Regions from separate parts of the Vibrio sp. BS-M-Sm-2 genome, predicted to be linked through region 1. Evidence: predicted binding sites of a transcription regulator. Region 1 holds the regulator's gene; the other holds the start of a gene.
The links. Region 1 encodes PurR, which represses purine synthesis genes. Its sites were predicted from a motif close to TNANGNAAACGTTTNCNTNA; they were not measured.
Positions count from the first base shown of each region.

Region 2: AB8613_RS15350 (phosphoribosylaminoimidazolesuccinocarboxamide synthase) is a predicted target of PurR. The motif match lies at 3,127-3,146, and genes of this name have one in related genera.

Region 1 covers NZ_CP167894.1:3,106,437-3,112,356, reverse strand. Annotated here, with positions in the region: gene elyC (envelope biogenesis factor ElyC) at 1-369, shown strand, start outside; gene torR (two-component system response regulator TorR) at 464-1,177, opposite strand; gene torD (molecular chaperone TorD) at 1,434-2,081, shown strand; gene purR (HTH-type transcriptional repressor PurR) at 2,398-3,402, shown strand; cyclic di-GMP riboswitch class I at 3,573-3,658, shown strand; gene AB8613_RS14280 (TfoX/Sxy family DNA transformation protein) at 3,786-4,376, shown strand; gene AB8613_RS14275 (TVP38/TMEM64 family protein) at 4,510-5,190, shown strand; gene AB8613_RS14270 (DUF2007 domain-containing protein) at 5,237-5,554, shown strand; gene AB8613_RS14265 (alpha/beta fold hydrolase) at 5,686-5,920, opposite strand, start outside.
Region 2 covers NZ_CP167894.1:3,364,366-3,370,285, reverse strand. Annotated here, with positions in the region: gene AB8613_RS15370 (OmpA family protein) at 1-572, shown strand, start outside; gene AB8613_RS15365 (hypothetical protein) at 736-1,836, shown strand; gene AB8613_RS15360 (hypothetical protein) at 2,002-2,190, shown strand; gene AB8613_RS15355 (SulA-like leucine-rich domain-containing protein) at 2,560-2,967, shown strand; gene AB8613_RS15350 (phosphoribosylaminoimidazolesuccinocarboxamide synthase) at 3,246-4,349, shown strand; gene AB8613_RS15345 (hypothetical protein) at 4,522-4,899, opposite strand; gene AB8613_RS15340 (helicase-related protein) at 5,103-5,920, opposite strand, start outside.

The DNA of each region.
Region 1 (5,920 bases):
GACACCTGGGAAGAAGCCCGCCAAGCTGCTGCGTTTGTTAAGAATAAAAGAATGGTGCTAGTGACTTCAGCTAGCCATATGACTCGCGCACTGAATGAATTCAATGCTGCCGGCATGAAACCTCTACCAGCACCAACTAACTACCTTGCACAAGAAGGGATTGTTGAGCCTTGGAATAAGTATATGCCAAAAGCTCTCTACCTTGAGCAGACTGAGCGTTACTGGCACGAAACCATGGGGTTGGTTTGGCAAAGCCTGCGTGATTGGCTTGATACAAGTAATGACCCGGTCGAAGAGCCTATTGTTGTTCCCGAAGCATCCAACCTTGTTGAAGGTGGCAGTGACGTTTCTGCAGCACAGTCTCAATAAGCAGATTGCATAAAATATTCAGTAAAAAAAAGCCGAGACATCAAAGATGCCTCGGCTTTTTAACATTCAAATATCCTAATACACTCAACGGGAATTAGTCACCAGCAAACATGTAACCTTCACCGTGAACCGTCACAAAAATTTGTGGGTTCTTAGGATCGAACTCCATTTTTGCACGCATACGACGGATTAGTACGTCGATGGTACGGTCATTAGGCGCATCCACACGGTGGCTAATCATATTGAGAATACGCTCACGGCTTAACACCTGATTTGGGTAAGAAGACAGTGCAACCAATAATTCGTATTCAGCTTTCGTCAGTTTAACCGGTTCACCGTTTTTGCTTAACGCACGACGAGGGATATCAAATGTCCACTCACCAAAACGAACCACTGATTCATCTTCTGGTTCTTCAGCCGCACCTGCTGCCGTTTTACGAGCGGCAGAAATACGCCAAAGTAGGTTTTTAACTCGAACCAATAACTCGCGAAGTTCGAAGGGTTTAGTAACATAATCGTCAGCGCCCATTTCAAGGCCTACAATTTTGTCGATGCTATCCGTGCGTCCAGTAACTAAAATAATTCCAATGTCTGATTGACTGCGTAATTCGCGAGTTAGCATCAATCCATCTTCGCCTGGTAAGTTGATGTCCAGCATAATGAGGTCAACGTTGTTTTCTTCTAACACGCCTCTCATTTGAGCGCCGCTTTCGGCTTCGCTAACTGTGTAACCTTCGTTCTGGAAGTATCCAACCAGTTTACTGCGGGTTACCACATCATCTTCTACGACTAATACGTGATAGCTCATCTACACCACTTTTCTTATTTAATAGTTTCAGTGACTATTCTATTCATAACTCGTAACAATTCTAGTAGTACACGAGATAAAAGCCAGAAACATGGATTTTTTTTGATACAAGACAATCTTAAACCTTGCTATTTATCTTCCATCGCAATTCAATATAGGCATTACTACTAACGAGTAACTTTGCGTTTCGCAAATAACCTTGTTATTCAGCCTTCGTACCCTAGGTATTACGAAAGACGATATTAGGATTAATCAAATGAAAGAAACGAAAGCATTCAACGAGCAAAGAGCCGAAATATACTGGTGGCTATCAAGCTTATTCGCCAAAGAGCTCACCCAAGAAGAACTCGATCACTACCACTCTGTTGAGATTCGTTCTTTCCTAACTGGTTTAGGCGAAAATGAAACACTAAAGCCTGCGATTGATCGCTTAGTCGATGCACTGAACCGTCTCCAAACACGTGAAGATGCCCAACTAGAACTGTCTGCAGACTTTTGCGATCTTTTCTTAAAGACAGACAAACACGGCGCTCTTCCTTACGCTTCCATGTATATCGGCGAAACTGGCCTTTTAAATGATAAGCCTGCAAGAGATATGGAAGAGATCATGGCCAAGCACAACTTAGTCGTGAACCAAGACTTAAAAGAGCCAGCAGACCACATCGCTATCGAACTCGATTTTCTTGGTAACTTGATCATCCGTTCTAATGAAACGGATCTTGAAGAAGAACTCGAAAAATCGTTCGCCGTTCAACAGCAGTTTATCGAACAACAACTGCTTACTTGGGTGCCAAGGTTCAACGTAAAATGTCATGACGTTGACGAATTCGGTTTCTACGCTTCAGTCTCAGCTCTGCTACTGGCATTCTGCACATTAGACACTCAATACCTCGCTGGTGAATAAGTTTATTGGATGATTTGGTAAACAAATTCAGCAGAATGTGACAATTCACCCGGATTTCTGGGTGAATTTTATTGCGAGTAATTTCTAGTCAGTCTAAAATTGTGACCGCAAACGATAAAATATGAAACATTCACGAAATGCTATGCTTATTAAAGTTCAGAGCATTTCGGTGTTAAGACAAGCCGCTCAATAGCGGTTTTTTGTTTTTTAGCACTTTAGTACCCAAAGAGCCCTACAAATTTAAGCTCTTAGTTAGGTAGCTTAACGGCTACTTCATTCCGTACTTTGGGAAAGTAGCTTCTAATAGGATAAAACCATGGCCACTATCAAAGATGTCGCTCGCTTAGCCGGCGTATCAACAACAACCGTTTCTCACGTAATCAACAAAACTCGCTTTGTTGCTGAAGCGACTCAAGAAAAAGTAAACAAAGCAGTAGATGAACTTAACTATGCGCCAAGTGCAGTTGCTCGTAGTTTGAAGTGCAATACAACACGCACTATCGGCATGCTAGTTACTCAATCAACTAACCTATTCTTCTCTGAAGTTATCGATGGTGTTGAGAGCTACTGTTACCGTCAAGGTTACACTTTGATCCTGTGTAATACGGGCGGTATCTATGAGAAGCAACGTGATTACATTCGAATGCTTGCTGAGAAACGTGTAGATGGCATCTTAGTGATGTGTTCTGACCTAACTGAAGAACTTAGAGAGATGTTAGACCGTCACGCTGACATCCCTAAAGTAATAATGGACTGGGGTCCAGAGAGTTCTCAAGCTGATAAGATCATCGATAACTCTGAAGAAGGTGGCTATCTAGCAACCAAATACCTCATTGAACGCGGTCACTCTAAGATTGCTTGTTTAAGTGGCCACTTAGACAAAGCAGCATGTGTTGAGCGTATCGCTGGTTACAAGCGTGCACTCAATGAAGCAAAGATTACTGCCGATGATGATATGATCATTGAAGGTAACTTCGAGTGTGATACGGCTGTTCTTGCTGCAGAGCAAATCGTAGAGATGGAAGATCGTCCAACCGCAGTATTCTGTTTTAATGACACAATGGCACTAGGCCTAATGAGCCGCCTGCAAGAGAAAGGAATTCGCATTCCTGAAGATATTTCCGTGATTGGTTACGACAACATCGAACTGGCTGAATACTTCTCTCCACCGTTAACTACGGTTCACCAACCTAAGCGTCGTGTTGGTAAGAATGCATTCGAAATTCTGTTAGAGCGCATAAAAGATAAAGATCATGAAAAACGCGTCTTCGAAATGCACCCTGAAATTGTTGAGCGAAGTACAGTTAAAACGTTAAATTAATTGACAACTCGAGTTTAATTGCATCAAGCGCACCTTTAGGTGCGCTTTTTTTATCAACAGCTATAATGAACTCATATGCACAAAGGAAAGATCATTAATTGAAGCAACATCACATTTTGAAATATCAACTGTGAGCCTCATTCAACAAAAACTTTATTCTATTCAATCAGTCACGCACAGGGCAAACCACTTGAAAAAGTGAGACGCAAAGCTTCCGGCCTAAACCACTCGTTGGTATGGTAGCGGGGTTACCGATGGCAAAATGCAGTAAGTACTAATAATTTAGTAATTTACGGCTTATTGACAATTTAATTGCAACATTTTGCTAATCTCTCGGACCTGCTTATTTGGTGGCGTAGTTCAAATACACCGAGATAAATAACATGGATAAACCGATACTAAAGGACTCAATGAAGTTATTTGAGCCCCTAGGAAAAATAAAATCACGCTCAATGTTTGGTGGCTTCGGTCTTTTTGCTGATGACACTATGTTTGCTCTGGTTGTAAATGACCAGCTGCACATACGAGCAGAAAAATGCACAACAAAACAATTCGAACAACAAGGGTTTCAACCGTACGTCTACAAAAAACGTGGTTTCCCTGTCGTTACTAAATATTTCGCTTTACCTGAAGGCCTGTGGCAAGACCAAGAAAAAATCTTGCAGCTTGCAACCACGTCTCTAGGTTTTGCTAAAGAAGAAAAAGCCGAGCAGTCTTCTGCTAAGCCTACTCGACTCAAAGATCTGCCTAACCTTCGACTCGCTACTGAACGCATGTTGAAAAAAGCAGGGATCGATTCCGTAGAACGTTTATATGAATCAGGCTCTGTAAACGCATTTAACGCCATCAAGGAATCGCATGCGTCTTCTGTCAGTATTGAACTACTTTGGGCGCTAGAAGGTGCGATCAATGGTACACATTGGTCAGTTATACCGCAGCAGCGTCGTGAAGAGCTTATCAATCGCGTCAATTAGCATTGTCAGTGCAAACTATCTACATAACTAAGCCGCATTTTTGCGGCTTTTTTTATATCTACTGAAAGTTAATCTAAGCTTTGCCTGTCTATCTATACTATCGGTATGCATTGAAAATTTAGAGGAAGTATCAATGAGTAAGAAAATGATATTGGGTATTATATTGGTAGTAATCATCGTCTTGTTAGGCGTCAATTTTGGCCAATACCTCACGCTTGAAAATGCCAAGGCCCAACAAGCCGTTTTAAATGACTACATTGACAGCAACTTTATTGCCGCCGCCGCTATCTATTTTGTTGCGTATGTAATGATCACTGCTTTCTCAATTCCTGGCGCCGCTGTTGTTACCCTGCTTGGAGCTGCTCTATTTGGCTTCTGGAATAGTTTACTGCTGGTATCTTTCGCAAGTGCAATTGGTGCTACCCTCGCTTTTCTAAGTAGCCGCTATCTGTTACGTGACTGGATTCAAACCAAGTTTGGTGACAAGTTAGCGACAATTAACAAGGGCGTTGAAAAAGACGGCGCATTTTACTTGTTTTCTCTGCGTCTAATTCCTGTATTCCCATTCTTCCTTATCAACCTGTTGATGGGTCTAACTCCTATGTCGGTGAGTCGTTACTACATTACGAGTCAAATCGGGATGTTGCCGGGTACTGCTGTTTTCTTGAATGCAGGTACTCAACTCGCAGAAATTGATTCACTTTCGGGCATCGTGTCGCCTTCAGTACTATTGTCATTTGCATTACTGGGTATATTCCCAATTATTGCTAAGTGGTTGATGGGGAAGTTTCGCTCAACACCAGTGGCTGAATAACGTATATAGCTAAATAACGCATATAGCCAGATAAGGTTCTATTTCAATGAAGATCTTCAGTGCATCGAATCCGACAGAAGCCCACATCATCTGTGGATTACTAGAAAGTGAGAATATTGCGTGTGAAGTCCGTGGGGAGGGTTTGTTTGGTTTGAAAGGTGAAATCCCATTCACAGAAGAAACTGACCCTTACGTATGGTTATATGAGCCAGAATTGGCCAGTAAAGCCCGCACGATTGTTAATGACTACCAAAAACAGCAAGATTCTATTATCTATGAAGAGTGGCGTTGTAGTAAATGTCATGAAGTTAACGAAGCTCAATTTGGTTCATGCTGGCAGTGCGGCGCTGCTTCACCTGAATAGCAGAGTTTCCATTATTACAGAAAATGATTCTGTAAAAGACAACCTCCAAATAAAAACGGGAAGCTAAAATTAGCTTCCCGTTTTTATTTTAATTCTATTCAAACATCTGTTCTGATAAAGAACCTAGATAATCACTGAATTTGCTTTTGAATAAAAGCGATAGATTGTTGATTGAATTCTTCAGGGTTTTCGACATTACATACATGCCCACAGTTAGCGATTTCTACCAACTCACTCGACTCATGCGCTTCCACCATTTCTTTAACAGGCTTGATGAACATATAATCGCGTTCACCCATCAAATACAAAGTTGGAATCGGCAACTCTCTGTCTTTGAAGTACTTCATCAATGGATTTACGTCAGCT
Region 2 (5,920 bases), 260 kb from region 1:
CTAACTCTGCAACTCAAGGCGCTCTAATTGGTGCACTCGCTGGTGCCGTTGCTGGTGCTGCAACTGGTGACTCTAAAGACCGTGGTAAACGTGCACTTATCGGCGCAGCAGGTGGTGCGGCTGTTGGTGGTGGTATTGGTTACTACTTTGACCGACAAGAAGCAGCCCTTCGTGAAGAGCTAATGAATTCAGGCGTTCAAGTTGAACGCGTCGGTGAGAACCAACTTCTACTTCGCCTAGAAAACGGCATCGGTTTTGATTCTGGCTCTTACGCTTTGGAATCAAGCATTCACAACACCCTTCGCGGCGTTGCTCGCATCCTCGTTGAATACCCAGACACTAGCCTAGTGATTGAAGGTCACACTGACAGCACTGGTAGCGAATCGACGAACCAAATCCTTTCTGAGCGTCGTGCTGAATCTGTTCGCGCATTCTTGATCTCTCAAGACGTTGCAGCAGGTCGTGCTATTGCTCGTGGTAACGGTGAACGTTACCCTCTATGTGACAACAATACCTCTCAAGGTCGTGCTTGTAACCGTCGCGTAGAAATTCAAATCTTGCCGCTTAAGTAGCACGATTAAAGCCCAGTCCGTCTTTATCTATTGAATTAACCTCTATATAGTTGTTTATCAGTTATGTTACTCAATTAATGTAATACTAATAACCAACAACCATAAAGCGTATTCATACTGACATATCGACTCTGGGCTTTTTTACGAGACTTATCTTTTGCTTATCCTAATCCTATCCAACTTTTTGTCATCGTCACTGCTTAGAACTCTATTTCTAGCCCTCATCTTTTCCACGATACCGTTGGCCACACCACATTTAGTGCACGCTGCAAGTAATGACGAGCTTTCGCTAGAATCACAACCTCAAGATCCCATTTCTCAATACCAATTAGCTCAAGCTTATGAATCGGGTGTTGACGTCCCTCTTAGCACCAGTGATGCATTATATTGGTACACGCAATCAGCAGAAAGCGGTAACCCAAACGCGCAATTTAGACTGGGCGAATGGTACTTGGCAGGAACTGGTGTTGAACAAAGTAATAAGCTTGCTTTGGAATGGTTTATTAAAGCAGCATTGCAAGGTAACCAGCGCGCGCCTATCGAAGTCGCAAAGATCTACGAATCCTCGCTAGAACAAGACCTCCTTCAACCGCTAGATGAAGCGCAGCTATGGTATGAAGCAGCCTTAAAAGATAATCCACAAGCAGAAGTGGGGTACAACCGTATTTTGGAAGCGCAATTCAATCAGCAACGTGCAAAGCAGATCTCTTCGATTGAGAAGCTCAACGACAACGTCAAAAATAAAACCAGCGCGAATCAAGGGCTATCTAATCAACAGGGAGCAAGCACTCTCCCTTCGCCTCTGCCATACGAAGAGCAGGCGACACGTTCCAACCTAACGTATTCAGACTATCTGATTGGCACAGCCTTGACCGTGTTGATTTCAATTATCAGCATCATTGCGACTCTCGTTATCTTAAGAAAAAGACAAGCTCTAAAGTCAGGTGATTCGCGACAGCAACAACAATCACTTGAAGCGCAGCTTAGCTCGAAGGACCATACGATTAAGCAGCAGAAACGCCAGCTGCACACTATGTTCCACGAATTGAAGAAGCAGAAAAACAGTAAAGGTCTGAGTAATTTGCAGGTGGCCTGCGCGCTATTTGGCTACACACCTAGCTCAATCCCTGACCAAAAAAGCATCAAGATCCGATACAAACAGCTATCAAAGATCTACCATCCAGATGGTCACGGATGTGACGAAGAAATGAAACGTTTGAACAATGCGCTAAAAACCATTTTACAAAATGTTACAAAACCGTAAACAAATACACATCTTCATTTTTCTAGATCTCAAAGATATCGATTTTATTGGTGTTGCAATCGATCCCCCTCTCAAAAACGGGTAACAAACTATTAACTAATGGGTCTTACTTGTGTCATAATTTGCGCCGAAAATACACCTGACTTAAACAGGTGAGGAGAGAATATGTTCACAATAGAAGGCGTTTGTGATTGGTGCAAAAAGCCAAGCCTAGTTAAAAAGCACGACTACCTAGATGGTAAGTGTCATCATGCATGTAAAGAGTGCAATGATATTGCAACCATTGATGTTCGCCAGTTCAATATTGGTGAAATGGAAATGAGAGCAAAACTCTCCCAAGCGACATTGAGATAAGCAACACCGTGAAATATAAGAAAGCGCCTAAGGCGCTTTTTTTGTGCCTGTGGTTTTAGATCTTCTATCTCTATCTCTATCTCTATCTCTATCTCTATCTCTATCTCTATCTCTATCTCTATACAGGTGTATACAGTACTTTTCTGTCAAAACCACTGTATACACCTGTATAAAGCTCACATTTTTTCAACTTATGAGACAAAATAGCAAATTCATTCAAATTTAATTTATCAAATTATTTCAATGACTTAATTGCATTTCATTCATAATATCAGACGAAATCGTCCAATAATCCCGCAAAAAACGCTTGATCTTATAAGCAACTAAAACTACTGTATACACATACAGCATGTATATAAGGACAGCAAAATGATTCAAGCACACGTTAAAGCACAACACTCTAGCCCGCTAGTTCACTGCGCATTTACATCAGTTTCTCGTAAAAGCAAAAATTCAAACGAGGAAGCGTTGTTTGCAAGAATGGCGTTGCTGTCCAATCAACATCAGTGGTTACTGTTTACAGCTCAAACACCAAGACCATCGGCAAAGCAGCTTAAGCAACATAATGTTTGCTGTGACCGCGTTATTCATATGAAAGCCTCTCACCAGATGACGGAAGTTGAAACGGTCGAGAAAGCCATCCGCTCTAAGAATGCGAGTGCGATTGTTGCAAGTGCATCGATTGATCAGTTCAGCCAACAGTACCTAAGAACATTAGGGTTACGTTTTCAATGTGAAGTCTTCTTTATGGATGCAAATTCAGAGCGTATTCACTAAGCTACCTTGCTTAGCCTTTTAGCTAACAAACATAGCTTAACCTTTGAGCTCACAAAACATAGCTCCAAAACACAGTCCAAATATACTGCCTTCCCCTGCCCTATAATTCGCCAATTTTTTAGCGGATTGTTAGGCGGGGGTTTTTATTTAAACAATAGATTTAGCAATCGTTTGCTTTTTTCTCTGGAAGCAAATAGTAGATTGAGTATAATGCCCGTCTAATCATGTGCACATTGCACTTCTCTGTATGACGTTTGATAAAAGATAGGAATGTCTAAATGAGCCTCGCTGATCAAGTTCTTGCCGTAAATGATGACCTCCCAATCCGCACTGATAAACCTGTCCACAGTGGCAAGGTTCGTTCGGTTTACTGGTTAACTGAAGAAGATAGCCAACGACTAATTAAAGAGAAAGGCTACGATGTAGCACCAGATGCACCTTTAGCAATCATGGTGATCAGTGACCGTATCTCTGCATTTGATTGTATCTGGCGTGGTGAAGGGAATCTGAAAGGTGTTCCAGGTAAGGGAGCGGCTCTGAACGCTATCTCTAACCACTGGTTCAAATTGTTTAAAGACAACGGACTTGCTGACAGTCATATTCTTGATATCCCTCACCCGTTCGTATGGATTGTACAAAAAGCTCGCCCAGTGATGATTGAAGCGATTTGTCGTCAATACATCACAGGTTCTATGTGGCGTGCTTACGCAAATGGCGAGCGTGAATTCTGTGGTATCGAGATGCCTGAAGGCCTTGAGAAAGACAAAAAGTTGCCTGAGCTACTGATCACGCCTTCAACAAAAGGGATTTTGAAAGGCATTCCTGGCGTTCCAGAAGCTGATGATGTGAACATCACACGTAGCAACATCGAAGATAACTTTGCAGCGTTCAACTTTACTCAAGCAAGTGACATCGCGCATTACGAGAAGCTGCTAAAAGAAGGCTTCAACGTGATCAGTCAAGCACTGGCGAAAGTAGACCAAACCTTTGTCGACACTAAGTTCGAGTTCGGTTACGTGAACGATGCTCAAGGCAAAGAGAAGCTTATCTACATGGATGAAGTGGGCACTCCAGATTCATCTCGCATTTGGGATACTCAGGAATACAACAACGGCAACATCGTTGAGAATTCAAAAGAAGGCTTCCGTCAGTTCTTGCTTAACTACTTCCCTGATGCCGACATTCTTTTGAACAAAGAACGCATGCCAGAACGTGAAGCATTGGCTCGTGACAATGAACTGCCTCTTGATTCGCTAATGTCTCTGTCTCGCACTTACCTTGATATCGCAGCGAAAATCACAGGTGCGGAGATCGTACTGAGCGAAAATCCTAAGCAAGAGATCATTGATGTACTGCGCGCTGACTATGGTCTAATCGACTAATCGACTAATCGACTAATCGACTAGTCGCTTAATTGCTTAATCTCAAAATAAAAAGCTAGAAAGCTAATAAGCTCGTAAACACAGATTTTAGATACTAAAAGGGCCTCAACATTGAGGCCCTTTTCACGTGTACGTTTTACTATTCCTGAGAGAGGTTATCGGCGAACTGAAGTTACAGCCTAATAGTGAACTCTTCTCCTGAATTACCCGCAATCACTAAATGACTGCGCGATTCAATATACTCGATCTGCTCTTCTTCAAGAGAATATGGCATCACCACTTTGAGCTCATTGATTCCTTCCAGCTTCGCGAGCTTGAGTAAGGTCACAATGTTCGACTCATCACTTTTACGCGTCGACATCGATTTCAATGCCATCTGCCATAAACGATCTTCAGGGCTTGCTAGCTCTTTAATGCTATCTCGCCAGACGGTACTAAACACTGGCGCAATTGTGGTGAGTGCTTCCAGAAAAGTCCATTTTTTACTGCATGAGGCGCCAAGAAATGTTGTGTAATCGAACTCTACACGCGTCTCTTCCTGTTTATCCATGATGTCCCCCGACACTTTGGCAACACAATATACTCAATATCTATCAACTCTTTCTTTATAGCAATAGGATATAGAAGAATAGTCTTTTATGACCTTTTGATTGGTTAAAAAGGCATATAAAAATCAAACTTGTAACAAAATAAGCACTGAAAAATCATATATGCACCTATTTGATTAATATTTTAGAGATAAAACTTATCCATCTATTTGATATCAATTATTCGGCTCGCTTTTTTGTACTGAATACGCCAGCCTGACCATGTCGGCAGCTCCCAACGTTTTGGCGATAACTTTCGACTACCCGATTGATAGTGAACGTAAATCAGCTTTCTCGCAGGCAAGTATTCTACATCGAGTTGCAAGTCGGCAAGGCTCAATGCAAACGGATATTTCTCCGAAAATTCTGAATAGAACCAAGTTGGAATGCCATCGAACGGTATGTCTGCGTGGTCAAACATTTCCAATTCGCTGACATCAGTAACACCTAACACTTCAAGCTGCTCTATAAACCATAGCTCAAAGTTAATGTTCTCAATTTCTGGTGTGTATTGTGTTTGCTCATCGAGACCGAGTTTCACATACAGTTGCCAGTGTTTGATTTCTTGAGTGCGAACCTTTGCAAAACCGGGAAGCTGAACCCCACTTAACACAAGGTCGACGATAGGCTTCAATGATAGTTGCCCTTCAGCCACGACGAGCTTGGTTGTAATTGTACGGCCTGCATACATCAACGCCATCTCGGTAAAAACGCCATCGTCATTTACTATTGTTTCGCCTTGCTCCCACTCTCCTAGCTGAGCATCAACTATAAGCTCAAGAGGAATGGGGGCCGTGACCGTCGCTAAGGTCAGTGTCTGCTTAACACCTCTTCCCGGCAAGCTGTGGGTATCAAGCACCAACATCGCTTGTGCATTGTCTGGGAAACGGTTCTGACGACCAAGTACTACCTCTAACGCTCCATTGGCAAAGGCTTCTTTCCTTTTCAGTCGGCGCACAAACACCAATTCAGGATGCAGATTTA